Regions from separate parts of the Telluria sp. Soil_C_11 genome, predicted to be linked through region 4. Evidence: predicted binding sites of a transcription regulator. Region 4 holds the regulator's gene; each other region holds the start of a gene.
The links. The regulator FNR, encoded in region 4, switches genes on or off when oxygen is low (the NO sensors DNR and NnrR bind a similar motif). The targets are predictions, from matches to a motif close to TTGATNNNNATCAA.

Region 1 (5,693 bases), on a different contig from region 4:
GTCCAGGCGTTATCGATGAACAGGCCGAAACGGCGGCCATGCTGGTCCAGCCACGCTTGCGCTTCCTTGGTGCTTTCGGGTGCGGGGCCGTAATCCATAGTCTGAAGAATCTCTTTAATAGTAGGCATGACGAATCCGTGTGCTTTTTTGCTTATTAAGGTTGCGCGTGGCGATGGGCGGCGGAATAGAAGCCCGTCACATGATGTTCGAGCTGGCGCTCGATGTCGGTCAGCAGGCTGGAGGCGCCGATGCGGAACAGGTGCGGCTGCAGCCACTCGTTGCCCAGCTCTTCCTTCATCACGGTCAGGTACTGCAGCGCGGATTTCGCCGTGCTGACGCCGCCGGCCGGCTTGTAGCCAACCTTGAAGCCGGTTTGTTCGTAGTATTCGCGGATCGCGCGCACCATCACCAGCGACACCGGGATGGTGGCGTTCACGCCTTCCTTGCCGGTCGAGGTCTTGATGAAGTCGGCGCCGGCCATCATGCAGACCCACGAAGCCTTGGCCACGTTTTCCAGCGTGACCAGGTCGCCGGTCGCGAGAATGGCTTTCACGTGCGCTTCGCCGCACGCCTGGCGGTAGGCCAGCATCTCGTCGTACAGCGCCTGCCAGTTGCCGGTCAGGACGTGCTGGCGGGTGATCACGATGTCGATCTCGGTCGCGCCTGCGGCCACCGACAGCTCGATCTCGCGCAGCTTGGTTTCCATGCTCGACAGGCCGGCCGGGAACGCGGTCGACACGGCGGCGATCGGCAGACGGCCCTGCAGCACCTGCACGGCCGGCTGGATCATCTCGTGGTACACGCAGACGGCGCCGGTAGTCAGGTTGTCCAGGCCCAGTGCCTGCATCAGGTCGGTGCGCAGCGGGCGCATCGCCTTCATGCACAGGCGCTCGACGCGGCCCGGGGTGTCGTCGCCGGACAGGGTGGTCAGGTCGATGCACTGGATGGCTTTCACCAGCCAGGCAGCCTGGTAGTCCTTCTTGACCGTGCGGCGGTTCGCCAGGCTGGCGGCGCGGCGGTCGGCGGCGTTGCGGTTGACCTTGAGGTGGTTGATCCAGCCCAGGTCGAGGCCGATGGCCGTGTTGCGCGCAGTGATGATTGTAGAGTCGAGGTTCGGGCTCATATCAGGGCAGTTCCGTTCGAGAGAGGTTTGACGCCGAGGTGTTTGGCAAGGGTTGCACCGATATCGCTGAACGTGTCGGCGGTCGGCAGTTCGCGCGCGGGCGCGGCCGGGCCGAAGAACAGCATCGGGATGTGTTCGCGGGTGTGGTCCGAGCCGGGCCAGGTCGGGTCGCAGCCGTGGTCGGCGGTGATCACGACCAGGTCGCCTTCCTTCAGCCTGGCCGTGAATTCCGGCAGGCGCGCGTCCAGTTCGTGCAGCGCGTTCGCGTAGCCGGCGACATCGCGGCGGTGGCCGAAGTGCATGTCGAAGTCGACGAAGTTCACGAAGGTCAGCGACTTGTCGGCGGCCGTATCGGCCACTTCCAGCAGGCGGTCGAACAGCGCCATGTTGTCGGCGCCCTTGATCAGCCGGGTCACGCCCTGGCCCGCGAAGATGTCGCTGATCTTGCCCAGTGCGATGACTTCGCCGCCAGCGTCCTTGACGTGGTCGAGCAGGGTCGGCGCGACCGGTGGCACGGCATAGTCGTGGCGGTTGCTGGTGCGCTTGTAGTTGCCGTTCGAGCCGGTGAAGGGACGCGCGATCACGCGGCCGATGTTGTAGGGCTTGACCAGTTCATACGCCGCTTCGCACACTTCGTACAGGCGCTCCAGGCCGAAGGACTCTTCGTGCGCGGCGATCTGCAGCACCGAGTCGGCCGAGGTGTACAGGATCGGCTTGCCGGTGGCGACATGCTCGTCGCCCAGCTCGTTGATGATGGTCGTGCCCGAGGCGTGGCAGTTGCCCAGCCAGCCCGGCACGCCGGTGATCTCCTGCAGCTTGTCGGTCAGCTCTTTCGGGAAGCTCGGCACGGTCTTCGGGAAGTAGCCCCAGTCGAACAGCACCGGCACGCCGGCGATTTCCCAGTGGCCGCTCTGCGTGTCCTTGCCGGTCGACTGTTCGCGGGCGACGCCCCAGGCGCCGCTGAAGCCCTCGCGTTTCGCGAAGCCGGCCGGCCATTCGCCGCTGGCCTTGTGCGCGGCGGCGCCCAGGCCGATGCGTTCGAGGTTAGGCAGCGACATCGGCTTGCCTTCCTGCGCGGCCCATGCGGCGATGTGGCCGAGGGTGTTGGCGCCGAGGTCGCCGTACTTGTCGGCATCCGGCAGCGCGCCGAGGCCGAAGGAGTCAAGCAGGAGGATGAATGCGCGTGACATAAATTAGTTATCTCCAGAATCGAACCCGCGACCTTTCATTCGTCGCCCCCGCGAAGGCGGGGGTCCAAGTTTGCGTGCAACTCGACTGCTCTTGCAAACTTGGGTTCCCGCCTTCGCGGGAACGACGATTAGCCGCAGGGACGACGAATCAGGCGTTAGCGGTAGCGCCCAAACGCTCAATGAACGAATAAATCAGGGTAACCAGATCCTTGGCCGCCACCGCAGCATACTTCAGGGTCTGCTCGTGCGACAGCGGGAACGGGGTCAGGCCTTCGGCCAGGTTGGTGATGGCGGAGACGCCGGCCACCTTCAGGCCGCAGTGGCGGGCGGCGATCACTTCCGGCACCACCGACATGCCGACCACGTCGGCGCCCATGGTACGGAAGGCGCGGATCTCGGCGGCGGTTTCGAAGTGCGGGCCCGGGGTCGACAGGTACACGCCTTGGTGCAGGGTGATGCCCTTCTCTTTGGCGACGGTCTTGACCAGTTCGCGGGTCTCGGCGTCGTACGCGTTGGCCATGCTGAAGAAGCGCGGGCCGAAACGCTCGTCGTTCGGGCCGGCCATCGGGCTGCCCGGCAGCAGGTTGATGTGGTCGGTCAGCGCCACGATGCTGCCGGCGTCGACTTCAGGACGCAGCGAGCCGGCGGCGTTGGTCACGAACAGCAGTTCGCAGCCGATCAGCTTCAGGGTGCGCACCGCGGAGGTCATCACGCTGGCGCCGTAGCCTTCGTAGAAGTGGCCGCGGCCCTTCATGCAGGCGACCGGCACGCCGGCCAGGGTGCCGAGCACCAGTTCGCCGGCGTGGCCGTGCACCGTGCTGATCGGGAAGCCCGGCAGGTCGGCATAGCTGATCGCCACCGCATCGCTCATCTGCTCGGCCAGCACGCCGAGACCGGAGCCGAGGATGAGTGCCACGCGCGGCGCGAAACCGGGCTTGCGGGCACGGATGACGTCGGCGGCTTCGAATGGGGTGTTGCTGAGCATGGATGGCTTCCTTGTGAGATATCGCTGGAGTTCGGGTTCGTGCTGGGTGGACCGGAGAGGCCTTGTACTGCAGGGCTGCACCGATTGCGGGAATCCGGCGCACCAAAATAATCGAACTATGCATTATCGTGGATTGGTATGGCAAATACCAAATATTTGCTCGATTTATATATAGAATGTATAAATATGGATTCGCCCCTGTATGCATGGCGATACATCGTTCAGCCTGCCGCCGCCAGAGGGATGAACTGTTGCGTTGACGCTCGCCAAACAAATGTTTAACATCACAAACAATTGTTTATACCCATATCGACTGCCCCTGCCGTGACCGAGCACTCAAAAAAACAACAGTTGCTGGAACTGATCCGCGCGAATCCCTTCATTGCGCAGCAGGACCTGGCGGGCAGCCTGGGCCTGTCGCGCTCGGCCGTGGCCGGCTACATCGCGGGCCTGATCCGCGAGCGCAAGCTGCTCGGGCGCGCCTACGTCCTGCCGGACCGCCGTCCCGTCACCTGCATCGGCGCGGCCAACCTCGACCGCAAGCTGCGCTCGCTGGCCGGCATCGCCCTGCACACCTCGAATCCGGCCAGCCAGAGCGAATCCTTCGGCGGGGTCGCGCGCAACATCGCCGAGAATCTCGCACGCCTGGGCACGGCGGTTGCTTTACTGACGGCGACGGGCAAGGACAGCTCGGGCGCCGCCCTGCTCGCGCATGCGCAAACCCTCGGCATCGACACGGGCGGCACGCTGCAGCTCGAGGGCGTGGCCAGCGGCACCTACACGGCGGTGCTGGACCAGGATGGCGAGATGGTGGTCGCGCTGGCCGACATGGCCCTCTACGACCGCCTCGACCCGGCCTTCGTCGACAGCCGCCAGGCCCAGCTCGCGGCCAGCGCGCTGGTGGTGGCCGACCTCAACCTGCCGCTGGCGACGGTGGACGCCCTGCTCGCCCAGGCCCGGCGCAGCGAGGTGCCGCTGGTGCTGGTGGCGGTGTCGGAGCCGAAGATGGCGCGCCTGCCGCGCGACCTTGACGGCGTGCGCCTGCTGATCCTGAACCGCGGCGAGCTCGCCGCGCTGGCCGGACGCGAACTGGCCGGCGACACCGGGCTCGATGCGGCGGTGGCCGAGGTGCGGGCCCGGGGCGTGCGCGACCTGGTCGTCACGCGCGGCGCCGACGGCGTGCTGTTTACCCGCGGCGATGACATCGTGCGCCTGCACGCGGACGGCGCCGAGGTGGTCGACGTGACCGGCGCCGGCGATGCCTTTGCGGCCGCCGTGTGCTGGTCGCTGCTGCAAGATGGCGACGACCTCGAACTGGCCTGCCGCCGCGGCCTGAAGCTGTCCGCGCTGACCCTCGGCGTGGCGCAGACCGTGCACCCGCGGCTCGGACCGGACACTCTCATGAACACGAACACCCAGGACTGAACATGCAAGCCTTTCTCCAGTTTTCTCCCGAAGTGCAAGGCGCCCGCGCCGCCGGCAAGCCGGTCGTCGCGCTCGAATCGACCATCATCTCGCACGGCATGCCCTACCCGCAGAACGTGCAGACCGCGCGCGAAGTCGAGCAGGTGATCCGCGACGCCGGCGCGGTGCCGGCCACCATCGCCCTGATCGACGGCCGCATCTGCATCGGCCTGGCCGACGAACAGCTCGAGCTGCTCGGCCAGTCGAAGGACGCGATCAAGGTCAGCCGGCGCGACCTGGCCTATGTGCTGTCGCAGAAGAAGCTCGGCGCCACCACCGTGGCCGCTACCATGATCTGCGCGAAGCTGGCCGGCATCGAGGTCTTCGTCACCGGCGGCATCGGCGGCGTGCACCGCGGCGCCGAGACCAGCTTCGACATCTCGGCCGACCTGCAGGAACTGGCGCAGACCGGCGTGGCCGTGGTGTGCGCGGGCGTGAAGTCCATCCTCGACATCGGCCTCACCCTCGAATACCTCGAAACCCACGGCGTGCCGGTGGTGAGCGTCGGCCAGGCCGCCTTCCCGGCCTTCTTCACCCGCGACAGCGGCTTCCGGGCCGACTTCCAGCTCGACACGGCCGAGAACCAAGCGCGCTTCATCCGCACCAAGTGGCAGCTCGGCCTGGACGGCGGCGTGGTGGTCAGCAATCCGGTGCCGGAAGCCGCCGCCATGCGCAACGAAGAGATCGACGCCATCATCGCCCAGGCCCTGCGCGAGGCCGATGAACAGGGCGTGAAAGGCAAGCTTGTCACGCCTTTCCTGCTGGCGCGGATCAAGGAACTGACGGGGGGGCGCAGCCTCGCCACCAATATCGCGCTGGTCAAGCACAATGCCCTGGTCGGCGCCAAACTGGCCGTGGCGCTGGCACACACGGTTCACCAATCCTGACGGATCACCATGTCGATCGACCTGAAGCAGCTGAAATACTTCCT
Region 2 (5,693 bases), on a different contig from region 4:
CACAGGGCGATGGTGGAAGTCGGTCAGGGCCAGCGCGCGCAACTCGCAGCCGCGCTCGCCGCGCAGCACGAACTCCGCGGCTTCGCGCTGCTCGGCCGGGATGAAGGCGACCGCGCTCTGGCCCGGCACGCGCACGCGGCGCGGACCGTCCCCGGTCGCCAGCCAGAACTCCAGCTCGACACCGGACTCCTGGTCGCGCCAGTGGCGGGTCAGCAGGAAGCCGGTTGCCTTGTCCATCTTCCCACTCTCAGGCGTCGAAGCAAACGCTGTCGCCACGGTAGCGCGCCAGTTCCGCGTCCAGGAAACCGGCGCGGCGGCGCGCCTCCAGGTTGAACGGTCCCTTCAGCACCGGCGCCTGGTAGCGGACCGCCAGCGCTTCGTAGGTGCCGACCGGCTCCAGCCCGCGCCCGGCGCACAGGCCGAGGTACCAGCGGTTGCCGATCTCGACGTGGCCTACCTCGTCGCGCAAGATGATGTCGAGGATTCCGGCCGCCGCCATGTCGCCGGCCTGGGCCAGCTTGGCGCGCAGCGGCGGGATCGCATCCAGCCCGCGCGCCTCCAGGGTGCGCGGCACCAGGGCCATGCGCGCCAGCACGTCCTCGCGGGTCTTCTCGACCATCTCCCACAGGCTGTCGTGGCCGGGATAGTCACCGTAGGCGTGGCCGAGCGTGCCCAGGTGGGCGTCCAGCAGCGAGAAGTGGTAGGCCTCTTCCTTCGCCACCCGCAGCCAGTCGGCGTAATAAGCCGGCGGCATGCCGGGAAAGCGCCAGACCGCGTCCAGCGCCAGGTTGATGGCGTTGAATTCGATATGCGCCAGCGCGTGGACCAGCATCGCGCGGCCTTCGGGCGTGGCCATCGAGCGGCGCCCGACCAGGCGCGGCGGCACCAGCTCGGGTCTGGCCGGGCGTCCGGGAATGGCGCCGCCTGGCGCGAATACCGCGGCCGCATCGAGGGCCAGGGCGCCGGCGGCATGCGCTTGCGCCAGGGCCTCCACGCCGGCGCATTTGCTGCGCGGGTCCGTTTCAAGCAGGGAGTTCAGTGCGCCTGCGCGCAGCTCGGGCGGAGCGGACATCGGGTGATTACCTGGTGCGAAAAAGGCGAAGTGTACCAAATCCGCGGCTGCGGCGAGGACCTGGCCGGGGCGTCCATCTCAGTCCCGCACGCCGGGCACGGGCTGCCCGCGCAGGGCCGGCTCGTCGCTGGCCTTTTCGTCCTTCAGCTCCTTGCTGAGGAAGTAGTTGAGCGCAGTCCGGATCACCGCGATCGCCGCCAGCTTGCCGATCCGCTCCCAGGTCGGCGCCACCGAGGTCGACAGGATGTCGGCCGCCAGCTGCAGTTCCAGCGCCAGCGTCAGGTAGCGCGCGAACGCCAGCCGGATCGGCACGAAGCTGCCGCCCCGTTCCGCCAGCAGGTGGCGGGCCAGGGCCACGATGACGATCCCCACGCCGGCGGCGATCACCAGCGCACCGAGCGCTTCGACCAGCAGGCGCAGCCACTCGACGTAGATCCGTACCTGTTCCTCGACCTGCTCGAACAATCTCCGCTCCCTTGGTGGTTATGCAATCGGCCCGCCAGGATTGCAAGGGTGCTGGCGCACTGTCACGGCCGATGCCAAATCTGCAACAATATTCGTAACATACTGAATTTCGTGGCGGACTGACGCACGGATAGCAGATGAGTCGAACCGGCCCTCGCACGGCGGGTTCGCAACGGACGGCGGACACGTTTTTCCACCTTTTCGATCGCAGTCAGTGCACGCGACGGCACCGCAGGGTCGAGGTCCAGCTGTCGAGATCGACCTCCTCGCGCATGTCGGCGCAGGCGTCCAGCAGCTTGGCGATCTCGCGCCGGCCCAGGCCGGCGTTCAGGGTCAGGCGCACCAGCGCGCGGTTCTTCGGCGTCGCCGGGGCGCAGAACACGGCGCCCTGGATGCCGCGGTTCTCCAGCGCCTTGCGCAGCACCAGGGTCTTCGGTTCGGTGCCGACTTCCAGCGAGATGATCTGCTCGCTGCCCTCGCCGATGCAGTAGCCGAGCCGTTCGAGGCCGCTGCGGACCTCGGCGGTGATGCGGCGCAGCGCGGCGCGGCGGGCGTCGGCCCGTTCGATGAAATCGATGGCGGCGTCGAACCAGGCCAGCTCGTGATTCAGCAGGCAGGAGCTGAAGATGGCCGGGCGCGACTCCGACAGGAAATAGGGCTTGAAGCGGCTCGAGCAGGTGATGATGCCGGCGCGTCCGGCGAAAGCCTTGGCCAGCGAGGCGGTGCGGAAGTGCACGCGGTCTTCGAGCCCGGCCGCGACCACCAGGCCGGCCCCGCGCGGCCCGTGGGTGCCCAGCGAGTGGGATTCGTCGACCACCAGCACGCTGCCGCTCTTCTCGGCCAGGGCGACCACGTCGTGCAAGGGCGCCAGGCTGCCGTCGGTGCTGTACAGGGCGTCGACCACGATCACCCCGGCGCCGTGCTTGTCGAGCTGGCGCTTCAGGTGATCCATATTGTTATGCAGGAAGGGGATGCCCTTGGCGCCGCCCAGCTGCACGCCGTCCCACAGCGAGGCGTGCGCCATGATGTCGAGGTAGACCGGCACCTCCGGCGCGGCGATGCTGTGCAGCAGTCCGACGTTGGCCGCCCAGCCCGACTGCGCCAGCACCGTCTCCTCGGCGTGCATGAAGTCGGCGAACTTGTGCTCGAGCCGGTGCTGCAGGCTGCCGGTCTGCAGGAATACCGCCGACATCAGGGCCTGGCCGCCGTTCGCCCGCAGGCAATCGGCCTGGGCCGCGAGCAGGCCCGGTTCGTTCGACAGGCAGAGGTAATCGTTACCGGCCAGCATGACCGCCCCCGGCCCCGGCCGCTTCCATACGTGCACGTGCTCGCCGCCCATCAGTTGCTCGATGCGGGTCACGTGGTGGGCATCCATCCTGCGGGTGACGAAGGACGGCATGTGCAGGCTGGCGCGGCGGGCATTGATCTGGTTGGTAGTCAGCATGGTCATTCTTCTTCTCCGGAAAAAAATTTAATTGTGTCAATACGTAAAGGTCGAGCTCGCCTCTTCGACACACAATTGACCGAGATCAATCTGGGTTGAGCAGATTCCGTCAAGCTCAACCGAAAATTGAGTGAAATCAATTTCGAAGTGACAAGTATCGAAAACGGACGGTCTACGACCGGGAGCTGCCGAGTGAAGAATCTGCTGTACAGGAGCGTCGCGAGCATGACTGCGCCGATCAGGGCGCGCTATCACCTGACCCGGCCAGCCTTGCTGCGGTGGCTGCTGCGCCAGGAGCAGCAGCAGGAGCACGCGGTGGTGCGCCTGCACTTCCTGGCCTGGGTCGGTTGCATCGGCATGCCCTTGTACTACTTCATCTGGACAACCTGGTTTCCACAGAGGTACGAGAGCTTGGACTTGCGTGGCGTGGGATTTGTTCTTTGCCTTCCGGCTTTATTGTTCCCGCGCAAATTCAAGGGAAAGTGGCTGCGCGTTTACGAATTCATCAGCGTGACCTATGTCATGCCTTTCTTCTTCAGCTACATGTTTTTGATGAACCAGGGATCGGCTGTTTGGGGCGAATCCCTGCTGCTGGCCCTGATCCTGCTGTTCCAGTTCGACACGCTGTGGGCGCTGGCGTCCTGCGCGACCGGCGCCCTGGCTGCCTGCGTCCTGTACATCCTGACCGGCGATCCGAGAGCGACCGCGGCCGGCTTCCACGCGATGCCGGTGGTGCTGGAGCAGGCGCCGATCTATGTCTTCACGATCGTGATCGTGGCCCTGACCAGGGTCGGGCGGCGGATGGTGGCGCGCGAAAAGCTGGCCGGCATGGCGCAGGCGCTGGGGATGGTGTCGCACGAGCTGCGCACGCCCCTGATCAGCATCTCCGCGAATATCCGCGGGATCGAGCGCGCCGCCGCCGGCTGGGAGGGCGGCGTGCCGGGGGCGCTGGCGCGCATCCGCTTCGAAGTGCGCCACATGAACCAGATGATCGATTTGTTCCTGATGTCGGCGGCGGCGATGAACCAGCACATGGCGCCGACCGAGCGGGTCTGCATGTCCGAGATGGTGCATGCGGTGATCGAGCGCTTTCCCTTCGCCAGCGAGGAGCAGCGCCTGCAGGTGGAGGTGGTGGTGCGCAGCGACTTCGCCTTCCTCGGCCGCCAGGAACTCGGCGCCGTCCTGCTGCTCAACCTGCTGCGCAATTCCCTGAAGGCCCTGCAGCGCGCCGGCAAGGGCAAGGTGCGGATCATCGTCGACGGCGCCCGCAGGCGTCCGCGCCTGCTGCTGATGGACAGCGGCTGCGGCATCCCGGCGCGCCAGCTGCCCTACATCTTCGAGCGCTTCTACTCCTACCCGGCGCATACCGGGTCCGGCATCGGCCTGGCCCTGTGCAAGGACATCGTGCACGCCTGGCACGGCAGGATCCGCTGCCGCTCGCGCGAGAACCTGTACACCGCGTTCGCGCTGGAATTCCCGCCCGCGCGGCGCGCCGCCGACGCGGCGCCGGCTCCCGTTTCCGCGCAAGCCCTTGATCACCGAGGCTTATCATGACGCTCCCGATCTACCAGCACCCGACCATGACCGTCCTGGTCGACGACAGCCCCAGCTTCCTCGACAGCCTGCGCTTCCAGCTGGGTCCCGCCTTTCCCAGCATCGGCTTCAGCGACACCGGCGCCGCCATTGCCTGGCTGCGCCAGCACGGCGCCGCCCCGGCCACCCTCGCCAGCCTGCTCTCGCCCAGCGTCGACACCTACACCCTCGCGCCCCAGCCCTACAACATCGCCCTGCACGTCGAACAGGTGTGCGGCATCCGCCGCCATCCGCAGCGCTTCATGACGCCGTCCGTGCTGGTGGTGGATTACGCGATGCCGGGCATGGACGGCATCGAATTCTGCGAGACGGTGCGCGACCTGCCGTGCCGGAAGATCCTGCTGACCGGCGTGGCCGACGAACGGGTCGCCATCGACGCCTTCAACCGCGGCCTGATCGACCGCTACGTGCACAAGAGCGACGTCCACGCCCTCGACCGCCTGGAGGCCGAGCTCACCGAGCTGCAGGAGAGCTACTTCCTGGCCCAGTCGGAGGCGCTGCGCATGCTGCTGGCCCTGCACGACTACAGCTTCGTCAACGACCCCGCCATCTGCGCCCTGGTGCGCGAACTCGGCGCGCGCCACAAGATCGTCGAGCACTACCTGTACAAGTCGCCGCCGGGCTTCCTGATGCATGACCGCGACGCCCGGCCCTGGCTGCTGGCCGTCGAGACCGAGCACAGCATGGACGCCCAGTTCGAGATCGCACTCGACGGCGGCGCCCCGCCCTCGCTGCTGGAAGCGCTCGAACAGCGCCGCGTGGTGCCGAACTTCAGCGACGGCGACGGCATGTACTCGGCCGTCCGCCACAAGGAATGGCACCGCTTCACCGCGCCGGCGCAGTCCTGCCACGGCCGCGAGCAATATTACTGGGCGATGTTCGCGCTCGATCCGGACATCCTGGACGGGCCGGTGGACTCCTTCGCGGACTTCCTGCGCAAGCATGGGGGCGGCGATTGAGCCTGGTTCAATCGTGTGCCGTACGGAAATTTCAAATGTTAAATTTACCGGGCAACAAGAAACGGAATTGCCGGTGTGCACCGTTCCGGGCGCGCCGGCGTCCCCATAAGGTTTGACAACCACAACGGAGATCGCATCGATGCACACCCTGTCCCGCAAG
Region 3 (5,693 bases), on a different contig from region 4:
TGCGGACGGCGTCGTCCGGATCGGCGTTCAGGCGGGCAAGAAACTCGATCCCGCTCAGGTCGGGCAAGCGATAGTCGAGCAGAATGCAATCCGGACGCAGGCTGCCGGCCAGCGCCAGCCCACGTTCCCCAGCGTCTGCTTCCTCCAGCCGGAATCGCATGCCGGAAGTCGAGGCCAGTCGCCGCCGGCACGCCATACGGTCGACGGAATCGTCCTCGACCAGCAGCACAAGTATCGTGTTCATTTCAGGGCAGCCCGCTCATGGTCCAGTACTGGTCGATGGAACGAATGACCTCGACAAAGCGCCGGTATTCGACCGACTTCGGCATATAGCCTGCGATCCCCAGCTCGAAGCTCCTGAACTTGTCCTCCTGCTCCTCGGAAGTGGTCAGCACGACGGTGGGAATACGGCGCAGGCATTCGTCGCGCTCGATGTGTTCAAGGAATTCGATGCCGTTCATGACCGGCATGTTCAAATCCAGCAGTACCAGGCAAGGCGGCTCGTCCGTATTGCGCAGCCACGCCAATCCTTCCTCGCCGTTCTCGCACACCACGAGCGGGTTGGTGACCTGGACTTCCGTTAGCGCCCGCCGGGTGGTGAGAACGTCGACCCGATCATCCTCGACAAGCAGAATCGGCTTCGCGGAAGAGTTCATGGCTCCCCCAGTTGGGTTTGGCGGTGCGTCTTCGGCATGGTGAAATAAAACGTGCTGCCCTCTCCGGGAACCGAGTCGAGCCACACCCTGCCTCCCTGCAGCTCGACGATCCTCTTGACCAAGGCCAGGCCGACGCCGGTGCTCTCGATGCGGTCGCGCGGGGCCAGCGTCTGGAACAACTGGAAAATGCGCTCGAAGTGGCGCCGCTCGATGCCGATGCCGTTATCTGCGACCGAAAAGCGCCAGTAATCACCCTCGTCGCTGCAGCTCACGGCGACCTGCCCCTCGGGCTTGTCCATGTACTTGATGGCGTTCGAGATCAGGTTATGGAAGACCTGCCGGATACGCGTGGGTTCCGTCCAGATCACCGGGAGCCCGGGCGCGACGGCCACCACGATCGACGGCGGCGGCGACAGCAGGTCCACGGTTTCCGCCAGCGCTGCATTCAGGTCGACGACCCGCAGCGCGCCTCCTTCGCGCCCCACGCGCGAATACTGGAGGATGCCATCGATCAGGCTTCCCATCCGATGCACACGACCGATGAGCAGGCGCATGTGCTCCCGGCCTTCATCGTCGAAACGGTCCGCATAGTCCGTCACCAGCCAGTCTGCGAGCGCGCCGATTGCGCGCAATGGCGCTTTCAGGTCGTGCGAGACGACGTGTGCAAAATTGCCCAGTTCTTCGTTGGCGCCTCGCAGTTCCTTCAGTAGGTTATCGGTATGTCTTTCGCTCTCCTTGCGTGCGGTAATGTCACGGACCAGTCCCGTGAACATCCGTGTTTCGCCGATCCGCATTTCCGTGACCGCCAGCTCCATGGGGAACAGCATGCCGTCCTTGCGCAACCCATGCACTTCGCGGCCGATGCCGATGATCCGCCGTTCGCCGGTACGGAGATAATGGCGCAGGTAGCCGTCGTGGCGTTCACGGTCCGGGAACGGCATCAGGACGGACACGTTACGCCCGGCCAGTTCCCGCTCCGTGTAGCCGAACATGCGCTCCGCGGCCGGGTTGACGCGCTCGATCAGGCCGCGCTCGTCGATGGTGATGATGCTGTCCGCCGCGGTCTCGAACACGGCGCGCATGCGCGCTTCGCTGTCGCGCAGCGCCTGCTCGGCGCCGGCCCTGGCACGCATGTCGTGGACCGTGGCCAGCGTCAGCGAAGTCTCCCCGGCGTCAAGTCGCGACAGGCTGATCTCGACGGGGAACTGCCCGCCAGCCTGGTCGACGGCCATGAAGCGCCCGCTGCCCATGGCGCGTGTGCGGCCGGCGTGACGCCGCAAGTCTGCGTGCGAAGTGCGCAGGTCTGCCGGCACCAGGACTTCGACCGGTTCGCCGATCAATTCCTCGAGGGGCCAGCCGAACAGTGCGGAGAGCGGAGTATTGGCGCAGACAATGACGCCGGCGGCGTCGCACACCAGCATCGGGTCACGAGCCGCGGACAAAAGCCAGTCGAGGCTGGCGGAGGCGTGATCGGGATCCATGATCTGAGCGTAAATACATGAACTCGGCCATCTTAAAGACTATTTTGCTCAGCATCAAAGCCAATGAGCGAATTTTCAGGACTTTTTGCGAAAGTTTAGCTCTTTTTGATCTGCATCAAGTGAAGATTAGACGCCGGCAAACCAGGGGCATACAGTAGCGTCGAAGGTCTCGCTCCGCCATCGATCAATGCTCCTGCAAGGAACCTGGAATGTACAAGACCATTGTAGTTCACGTCGACGGCAGTCCTCAGCAGCACAGCCGTCTGCGCGCCGCGGCACAACTGGCTGCCGCCCACGAGGCCCACCTGATCGGCAGCGGGATGACCGGAATGTCATGGCTCGACTTTGCCCTGCTGACCGGGTCGATGGGTGCGCCGATGATGCCGAACAGCGATTATCAGGGCCTGAGGGATGCGGTCAGCGTCCGCCTGGACGAGTTCACGCAACAGGCTCGCCACCTGGGCGTAGCCTCTCTCGAAGCGCGCCTGGTGGAGGACGAGCCGGGCTTTGCCCTGCTGATGCAGTCGCGTTACGCCGACTTGACGATCTTGAGCCAGGACGTTGCGCCCATATCCAGTCCCGAGCTCCCGTTCGTCCCGCGCGTGCGCCGCCTTCCGGAACATGTCACGCTTCATGGTGCCCGTCCTGTACTGGTCATACCGGAATCGTACGACGGCGGACCGATTCCTGGCACAGCCGTCGTCGGCTGGGACGGCAGCATGCAGGCGATCCGTGCCATCGAAGGAGCCTTGCCCCTGCTGCAGCAGGCCGGCAGCGTGAAGCTAGCCCTGATCAACCCCGACCAGCTGACCGAACTGCACGGCGAAGAGCCTGGCGCCGACATGGCTCTCTACCTCGCCCGCCAGGGGGTGCAGGTCGATGTCATCGTCGAACGCACCCGTTCCACGGCGGGAGATGCCCTGATGTCGCTGGCGCGTACCAGCGGCGCCGGCCTGCTCGTCACGGGCGCCTATGGGCACAGCCGTTACCGTGAATGGGTGCTGGGGGGCGTGACACGCGAACTGCTGGAACGTTCGCCGCTACCGCTGCTGCTGGCGCACTGAGCGATGACCGGCGAACCGTTACCGGTTCTCCCCGGCTCCGGGCGCCAGCCGAAGGCTCATCAGCATGGTGCCGTCGTCGGCGGATTGCATGTCGAAGCCGCAATGGAGGGCCAGCGCATGCATCCGTAGGTTGTCGGCCAGCGCCGCGCCGCGCACCAGACCGAGGCCCCGCGCGCGGCAATAATCGAGCAGGCAGCCCATCAGCAGGCTGCCCAGGCCGCGGCCCTTCAGGTCGGAGCGTACGACGATGGCGAACTCGCCTTCCGTCTCGTCGGGATCGATCGCAACCCGCACCACGCCCAGGGTCTCGTCGCGCCCGTCCTTTGACCGGGTGGCGATGAACGCCATCTCCCGCGCATAGTCGATCTGGGTGAAGCGCGCCAGCTGGGCCGCGGGCAGGTCGCGCATCAGCCCGAACATCCGGAAATGCACGTCTTCCGGGCTCAGCGCGTGGAAGAATTCCTGGTGTGCCTGCGCATCCTCGGGCCGGATCGGACGCACCGTCAGGCGGCCCACGCCGCTGTCGACGCGCCGCTCCAGCCGGTCCGGATACGGCAGGATGGCCAGGCGGGCGAGCGGATCCCGGCCGGGAGGCACTGGCACCAGCCGCATGCGTGCGTCCAGTGCCACCACGCCGTCGGCTCCGGCGAGCAGCGGGTTGATGTCGAGCTCGGCCAGCTCGGGCAGGTCGGCTGCCAGCTGGCCCACCCTCACCAATACGTCGTAGAGCGCTTCCATCTTCACGGCCGGATAATCGCGGAACCCTGCCAGCATCCGCGCCACGCGCGTGCGGCCGACCAGGTCGGCGGCCAGCACGCGATTCAGCGGCGGCAGCGCGACCGCCTGGTCACTGTTCACCTCGACCGTGACGCCGCCATGGCCGAACAGGATCACCGGGCCGAACAAGGGGTCGGTAGTGACCCCGACGATCAGCTCGTGGGCATGCGGCAGACGCGCCATCGCCTGTACCGTGAAGCCGGCAATGCAGGCCTGTGGCAGCAGCTTGCGCACCCTCGCGAGCATTGCCTCGGCGGCGTGTGCCAGCGCCGTTTCGTCGGCCAGGTCCAGCGCGACGCCGCCGATGTCGCTCTTGTGCGCAATGTCCGGCGAAAGTATCTTCAAGGCGACGGGGTAGCCGATCCGGGCCGCTGCCTTCACAGCCTCCGTTGCATCGCGCACGGTGACGGTGGGCACCACCGGGATGCCATAGGCGGCAAGGATCGCCTTCGCGTCCGCCTCCCCGACTTTACTTGTCCCGTGGTCGAGCAGCATGTCGACACGTGCGCGCGCGACTTCCCGTTCCGGTGGCGCCATCGATCCCGCCGCCGGAACCTGCATCAGTACCTGCTGGTTGCGCTGGTAGCCGACCAGTTGCAGGAAACCGCGTACGGCTTCCTCGGGGGTGTCGAACACCGGCAGCCCCGCATCGGCGCACAGTGCGCGCGCCTGTTCCACGCTGGCGCCGCCGAGCCAGCAGCACAGCACTGGCCGCGTGGCGGTCCGCAGCAGCGGCAGCAGCGCCCGCGCGATCTCGGCGCTCGGGACGATGGCCGTCGGCGCATGGATCACGAGCACGGCATCCGCATCCGGCTCGTCCAGCAAGGCTTGCAGGGCAAGGCGGTAGCGTCCCACCGGCGCGTCGCCGATGATGTCGACCGGGTTGCCATGAGACCAGGTGGACGGCAGTCCGGCGGACAGGCGCTCCACGGTGACGCCCGCCAGGCGCGCGAGCTGGCCGCCGCCCGCGACCAGCGCATCGGTCGCCATCACTCCCGGTCCGCCGCCGTTGGTCAGGATGGCCAGCCTCGGACCGGCAGGCCGGCGCGGCTGGGCCAGGATCGCCACGGCATCGAACAGCTCCTCGGTGGTATGGACCCGCAACATTCCGGCGCGACGGATCGCGGCGTCATAGACCAGGTCGGAGCCCGCCAGGGCGCCGGTATGGCTGAACGCGGCATGTGCCGCTTCAGCCACCCTTCCCGCCTTGACGATGACGGTCGGCTTGGCGCGTGCGGCACTGCGCGCTGCAGACATGAACTTGCGCGCCTGGCGCACGCTTTCGGCGTACAGCAGGATCGCGTCAGTGCCCGGATCGCTTGCCAGGTAGTCCAACAGGTCGCCGAAGTCGACGTCAGTGCCGTCGCCCAGCGACACGAAGCATGAGAACCCGATCTGGCGGGCGCGCGCCCAGTCCAGCACCGCAGTGACGAGTGCGCCGGACTGTGCAACGAAAGCGATTCGTCCCGGCAGCGCCGCCACCGGTGCGAAACTGGCGTTCAGCGCGCTGCCAGGCGCCAGCAGCCCGACGCAGTTCGGGCCGAGGATGCGCAGCAGGTAGGGCCGCGCGGCGTCCAGCATTGCCTGGCGCAGGCTGCGTCCATCGTCGCCGGTGGCGTCGAGCCCGGCGCTGAGGACGACGACCGCGCGGCAGCCGAGCTTGCCGAGCCGGGCGACAATGCCTGGAACCGTGTCGGCCGGGGTGCACACCAGCG
Region 4 (5,693 bases):
GCGAAGTCTTCACCAGTGTCATGGCTGCTCCTCAGTTCCTTGCTCGGTTCCTGGCATTACCAGTAGGCGGCCGTACCGTAGTAGCGGCGGATGTGTTCGGTTTCGTGGTAGCCCTTCGGCTTGGCCGGCGCTTCCGCCGCCACTGCGGGCGCGGCGGTCTCGGCGGCGCCGGCGCGGGCCGCGACCACGGCCAGGGCGCCCAGCGGTGCGGCCTTCAGCAGGCTGCGGCGGGCGGGATCGGGCGCTTTGTCTTTATCGTCGGTAGCCATCGTTGTCCTCATGCGGCAAGGGGTGCATCGGCCGGGTTTTTGTCATCTGTCCATACCGAGAAGGCATGGGCTTCGACCGCCAGGAAGGCGCCGGCGAACGCGGCGACCACCCGGTAGAAATTGGCCGGTTCAGCGGCGGAAATGTCGGCCACGCAGGCCGCGTACCATGGCTGGATGTGGGCGGTGAACAGGTGCTTCTGCTCGGCCAGCGTCTGGCGCGCAATGCCCGGCGCACCGGTGATCAGCACGCGCATGGTTTCGCACAGGGTGCCCAGATGGTCTTCGAACTCGCCCACGCCGCGCGCACGCGCGATGCGCAGGCGGGCCAGGTCCTGGCGCAGTTCGGCCAGCGGGAAATCGTTCAGGTGGCCCGACAGGTAGAACGAGCCGTAAGGATTCAGCAGCGGATTGCCGGTGCTGATGAACAGCGCATCGAATTCCCCGGCCACCGCATCGGCATCCATCACGCTGGCGGCCTGGGTCAGCTTCAGCCAGCCGTCCTGCAGCGCCCGCCCGGCTTCATCGAGGCCGTCGGCGGCGATCGGCTCGGCCGTGGCCAGGGCCGCGAGCAGCGGGGCGTCGGGTGGCGCCAGCATCAGGCGCGCTATCAGTGCGTAAAAATCGGCCCGTGCCTGGTCCTCGTCGGACAAGGGCAAGGCAATCGTTTGAAAGGACGCGGTCTCCTGAGGCACTGAGTAGTTCTCCCGTTAGCAAATCTGCACTGAAAGTGTAGTACCACGACACCCAGAAGGCGCGCACGGTTGAACTTTCGCGTGCCTGCTATTTCATGCCGGCTGCATGCATCACGACCCGCAGCAGCCAGGCGACCACGCCCAGCGCCGCCACCCCGGCCATCCACAGGCCCGCGAACCAGCCGGCGCGCCGCAGCCAGAGCGGCGCCATCAGTGGTAACCCCCGGTATCGCCCACCTTGCCGCGGAAGACGTAGTACGACCAGCCGGTGTAGGCCAAAATCAGCGGCAGCACGATCAGGGTGCCGACCAGCGCGAAGCCCTGGGTGGCCGGCGGCGACGCCGCTTCCCAGATCGTGATCGCGGGCGGCACGATATGCGGCCAGATGCTGATCGCCATCCCCGTAAAGCCCAGCAGCACCAGGGCCAGGGCGGCAATGAAGGGATGGCGGAAGGGATCGCGCTTCAGCGACCACAGCAGCCAGAACGCGGATGCGGCCACCAGCAGCGGCACCGGCGACAGGACCAGCAGGTTCGGGAAGCTGAACCAGCGCTCGGCCACCTGGTGCTGGGACAGCGGGGTCCAGATGCTGACCACGGCGATCGCTGCCAGCAGCAGCCAGGTGAAGGGGCGCGCCAGCTTCACCATGCGGGCGTGCAGCTCGCCCTCGGTCTTCATCACCAGCCAGGTCGCGCCCAGCAGGGCGTAGGCGATCATGACGCCGACGCCAGCCGCCAGCGGGAACGGCGCGAACCAGTCGAGCGGGCCGCCGGCATAACTGCGCCCCGACACCGGAATCCCGGACAGGAAGGCCCCCAGCGACACGCCCTGGAAGAAGGCGGCCGTCATCGAACCGGCGATGAAGGCCAGGTCCCAGATGGGCCGTTCGCGGTCGTTGGCCTTGAAGCGGAATTCGAAGGCGACGCCGCGGAAGATCAGGCCGACCAGCATGAAGATCAGCGGCAGGTAAAGGCCGGGCAGGATGATCGCGTACGCCACCGGGAAGGCCGCCAGCAGCCCTTCTCCGCCCAGCACCAGCCAGGTTTCGTTGCCGTCCCAGATCGGCGCCACCGAATTCATCATGACGTCGCGCTCGCGCCTGCCCGGCACGAAGGGATACAGCATGCCGATGCCGAGGTCGAAGCCGTCCAGCACCACGTACATGAAGACGGAGAAGAAGATGATCGTGGCCCAGACCGCGGTGATGTCGATGTCCATGCTGGTTCAGCCGATTCAGGTAAGGTTGTCTTCGTTGACCGAGGCGTCCGCTTCCGGCACCGACAGCGGCCGCGCCGGCGTGCGTCCCCTGCCCGGCCCGCCCTGCGGCGTGCGGCTGAGGTCGAAGGCTTGCGGTCCCTTGCGCACCAGCCGCAGCACATAGGCGATGCCGACCCCGAACACGAAGAAATAGGCCACCACGAACACCGCCAGGCTCAGCGCCAGCGGCCCGGCCGTGATCTTCGAGGCGCCGTCCGCGGTGCGCAGCACGCCGTACACGACCCAGGGCTGGCGCCCGACCTCGGTGGTGATCCAGCCCGCCAGCACCGCCAGCAGGCCCGCCGGTCCCATCCACATGGCCATGCGCAGGAAGCCGCGGCTGTCGAACAGCCGCTTCTTCACGCGCAGCCACAGGCTCCAGGCGCCCAGCGCGATCATCAGCAGGCCCAGCCCGACCATCAGTCGGAAACTCCAGAAGATGATCAGCGAGTTCGGCCGCTGGTCGGGCGGGAATTCCTTGAGGCCCTTGATCTGGCCGGCCCAGGTATGGGTCAGGATCCAGCTGCCGACCCGCGGGATGCCGACCGCGAACCTGGTTTCCTCGTCCTCCATCGACGGGATGCCGAACAGCAGCAGCGGCAAGGGCTTGTCGCCTTCGTTCTGCCAGTGCCCTTCGAGGGCGGCGATCTTGGCCGGCTGGTGCTGCAGGGTGTTCAGGCCGTGCATGTCGCCGACCACGGCCTGGATCGGCGCCACCACCAGCACCATCCACATCGCCATCGACAGCATGGTGCGCACCGCCTCGTTGCCGCGTCCCTTCAGCAGGTGCCAGGCGGCCGAGCTGCCGACGAACAGCGCGGTCGACAGGAAGGCCGCGATCGCCATGTGCGTCAGCCGGTACGGGAACGACGGATTGAAGATGATCCTGAGCCAGTCGACCGGCACCATGCGGCCCTCGACGATGGCATAGCCCTGCGGGGTCTGCATCCAGCTGTTCGAGCCGAGGATCCAGGTGGCCGAGATCAGGGTGCCGAGCGCCACCATGCAGGTGGCCAGGAAGTGCAGCCCGGGCCCGACCCGGGTCCAGCCGAACAGCATCACGCCCAGGAAGCCGGCCTCGAGGAAGAACGCGGTCAGCACTTCGTAGGCCAGCAGCGGCCCGGTGATGGCGCCGGCGTATTCCGAAAAATAGCTCCAGTTGGTGCCGAACTGGTAAGCCATCACGATGCCCGAGACCACGCCCATGCCGAAGTTGACGGCGAAGATCTTCAGCCAGAAGTGGTACAGGTCGACGAAGACCTGGCGTTTCGTCTTCAGCCAGCACAGTTCCAGCACGGCAAGGTAGCTGGCCAGGCCGATGGTGATGGCCGGGAACAGGATGTGGAACGACATCGTGAACGCAAACTGCACGCGCGCCAGGTCCAATGCCGCCAAACCGAACATGGAAGTCCCCCGCATATTGTCGTGTGCAGAATCTAGCATGGGCCGGGCCGCGCACGATTGGCAGTGTGACAAGGCAGGTCCGGGCCGCGAACGGCTTTGGCACGGCGAAAATGCCACAAAGTATGGACAGAAGGCCGGCCAGCAGGCCAGCAGGCGGCCCCGGGCGTGACAACGGGCCGTATAATCAAGGTATTTACCGCCACCGCCTCTTCTTTCCGATGCTCCAGGCCATCCACTTTCCGAACGACGACAAGCCCCTGAACGTGCAGGCGCTGAAGGCAAGCTGCTCGGCATGCAGCATGCACCAGCTGTGCCTGCCGATGGGCCTGGAGGATGCGGACATCGACCGCCTCGACAAGATCATCGGCAAGCGCCGCCGCCTCGAACGCGACGAGCCGCTGTACCGGATGGGCGAGCCCTTCCGCAACCTGTACGCGGTGCGCTTCGGCCATTTCAAGACCTACCAGGTGAACGCGGCCGGAGAAGCCCAGATCACGGGTTTCCAGATGGCCGGCGAGCTGCTGGGCATGGATGCGATCAGCGGCGACCGCCACCACTGCGACGCCGTGGCGCTGGAAGACAGCGAAGTCTGCGAAATCCCCTTCGCCAGCCTGGAAGACCTGTTCGGCCACGTGCCAGCCCTGCTGCGCCACTTCCACCGCATCATGAGCCAGGAAATCACGCGCGAACAGAACGTCATGCTTCTGTTGGGCAATATGCGCGCCGAGCAGCGCTTCGCCGTGTTCCTGGTGAACCTGTCCGCCCGCTACGCCGCGCGCGGCTACGCGGCCAACAGTTTCCAATTACGCATGTCGCGCGAGGACATCGGCAACTACCTCGGCCTGACCATCGAAAGCATCAGCCGCCTGCTGTCGCGCTTCAAGAAGATGGGGCTGGTGCAGGTCGACAAGCGCGAAGTGATCCTGCTCGAACCGGCGCGCCTGAAGGCGATGGCGGCCGGGACCGAGCAGTGCAGTCCGATGGCGTGAGGGCGCACGCCTGGCTAGCGCATCGGTATCGCTGAACGGGTATGATTCGGATCGGCAACGTACGGTTGCCGAAGTCCGAAGGTAACAATGAAACTCAGCAAGAAAATCGGCGCCGCCCTCGCGCTTTGCGCAGCCGTGGCACTCGTCCCCTGCTCCACCCTCGCGCAGCCCATCCCCGCCACCATCCGCACCCTGGCCGTCCAGGCCACACAGTCGTCCGCGGCGCCCTCGGGCCCCTACGACGAACGCGGCTGGCTCGAGCGCTTCTACGCCCCGCGCAAATACGCCCCCGCCTGGAATCCGTCGACCGCCGCGGCCGCACTATGGGTGCTGCGCCAGGCCAGGCTGCAGGGCCTGGACCCGCGCGACTATGGCGCCGACGCGCTGCAGCGCCAGTTGAGCGCGGGCGACGCCGATATCGCCCGTTTCGACGTCGCGCTCACCGCGGCGATGCTGCACTACCTGGCCGACCTGCGCGTCGGCCGCGTGCGCTCCGAATACCATACCCGCCTGCCCGATGCGCGCCTGAAGCAGTACGACCCGGTCGAACGCCTGCGCGCCGGACTCGCCGGCGGCAAGCTGCAGGCCGCGGTGCAGGCGGCCGAGCCCCAATTGAACCAGTACGGCCGGGTCAAGGCGGCGCTGGCGCATTACCGCGAGCTGTCCCGGCAAGCCTGGCCGGCGCTGCCGAAACCGGACGCCAAGGTCGTGCCCGGCGGCGCCTACCCGGCCGCGACGGCGCTGTACAAGCGCCTGGTGCTGCTGGGCGACCTGCCGGCCGATGCCCCGCCGCCGGCCGAGGGCACCTACAGCGAGCCGATGGCCGAGGGCGTCGAGCGCTTCCAGGCGCGGCATGGGCTGCTTGACGATGGCGTGCTGGGCCGAGGCACCATCGACGCCCTCAACGTGCCCTTGGCGAAGCGCGTGCGCCAGCTCGAACTGACGCTCGAGCGCCTGCGCTGGCTCCCTGATCTGGGCCGCGGCCCGCTGATCGTGGTCGACCTGCCGGCGTACCGCCTGTGGGCGTTCCAGAACGGCGGCGGCGATGCGCCCGGCGCCGAGCCGCCGCTCGAGATGCGGGT

Region 1: a site for FNR is predicted at 3,555-3,568, ahead of AC3A6M_RS06510 (carbohydrate kinase). Genes of this name have one in related genera too.
Region 2: a site for FNR is predicted at 3,057-3,070, ahead of cqsA (alpha-hydroxyketone-type quorum-sensing autoinducer synthase). Genes of this name have one in related genera too.
Region 3: a site for FNR is predicted at 2,243-2,256, ahead of AC3A6M_RS14490 (universal stress protein). Genes of this name have one in related genera too.

The regions. Positions count from the first base shown of each region.
Region 1 covers NZ_JBDGIN010000003.1:208,119-213,811, forward strand. The annotation lists gene AC3A6M_RS06490 (aldehyde dehydrogenase family protein) at 1-128, opposite strand, end outside; gene deoC (deoxyribose-phosphate aldolase) at 155-1,123, opposite strand; gene AC3A6M_RS06500 (phosphopentomutase) at 1,120-2,313, opposite strand; gene xapA (xanthosine phosphorylase) at 2,462-3,298, opposite strand; gene AC3A6M_RS06510 (carbohydrate kinase) at 3,650-4,723, shown strand; gene AC3A6M_RS06515 (pseudouridine-5'-phosphate glycosidase) at 4,726-5,649, shown strand; gene AC3A6M_RS06520 (LysR family transcriptional regulator) at 5,659-5,693, shown strand, end outside.
Region 2 covers NZ_JBDGIN010000007.1:190,876-196,568, forward strand. The annotation lists gene AC3A6M_RS14070 (DNA polymerase II) at 1-237, opposite strand, end outside; gene AC3A6M_RS14075 (ferritin-like domain-containing protein) at 248-1,072, opposite strand; gene AC3A6M_RS14080 (DUF1622 domain-containing protein) at 1,151-1,537, opposite strand; gene cqsA (alpha-hydroxyketone-type quorum-sensing autoinducer synthase) at 1,749-2,987, opposite strand; gene AC3A6M_RS14090 (sensor histidine kinase) at 3,207-4,535, shown strand; gene AC3A6M_RS14095 (response regulator) at 4,532-5,533, shown strand; gene AC3A6M_RS14100 (DUF1906 domain-containing protein) at 5,673-5,693, shown strand, end outside.
Region 3 covers NZ_JBDGIN010000007.1:278,068-283,760, forward strand. The annotation lists gene AC3A6M_RS14475 (sensor histidine kinase) at 1-244, opposite strand, end outside; gene AC3A6M_RS14480 (response regulator) at 246-656, opposite strand; gene AC3A6M_RS14485 (sensor histidine kinase) at 653-2,137, opposite strand; gene AC3A6M_RS14490 (universal stress protein) at 2,347-3,201, shown strand; gene AC3A6M_RS14495 (bifunctional acetate--CoA ligase family protein/GNAT family N-acetyltransferase) at 3,220-5,693, opposite strand, start outside.
Region 4 covers NZ_JBDGIN010000002.1:373,645-379,337, reverse strand. The annotation lists gene AC3A6M_RS04630 (formate dehydrogenase subunit alpha) at 1-22, opposite strand, end outside; gene AC3A6M_RS04625 (formate dehydrogenase) at 57-269, opposite strand; gene AC3A6M_RS04620 (TorD/DmsD family molecular chaperone) at 278-865, opposite strand; gene AC3A6M_RS04615 (DUF2474 domain-containing protein) at 1,050-1,172, opposite strand; gene cydB (cytochrome d ubiquinol oxidase subunit II) at 1,172-2,179, opposite strand; gene AC3A6M_RS04605 (cytochrome ubiquinol oxidase subunit I) at 2,195-3,622, opposite strand; gene fnr (fumarate/nitrate reduction transcriptional regulator Fnr) at 3,841-4,611, shown strand; gene AC3A6M_RS04595 (L,D-transpeptidase family protein) at 4,699-5,693, shown strand, end outside.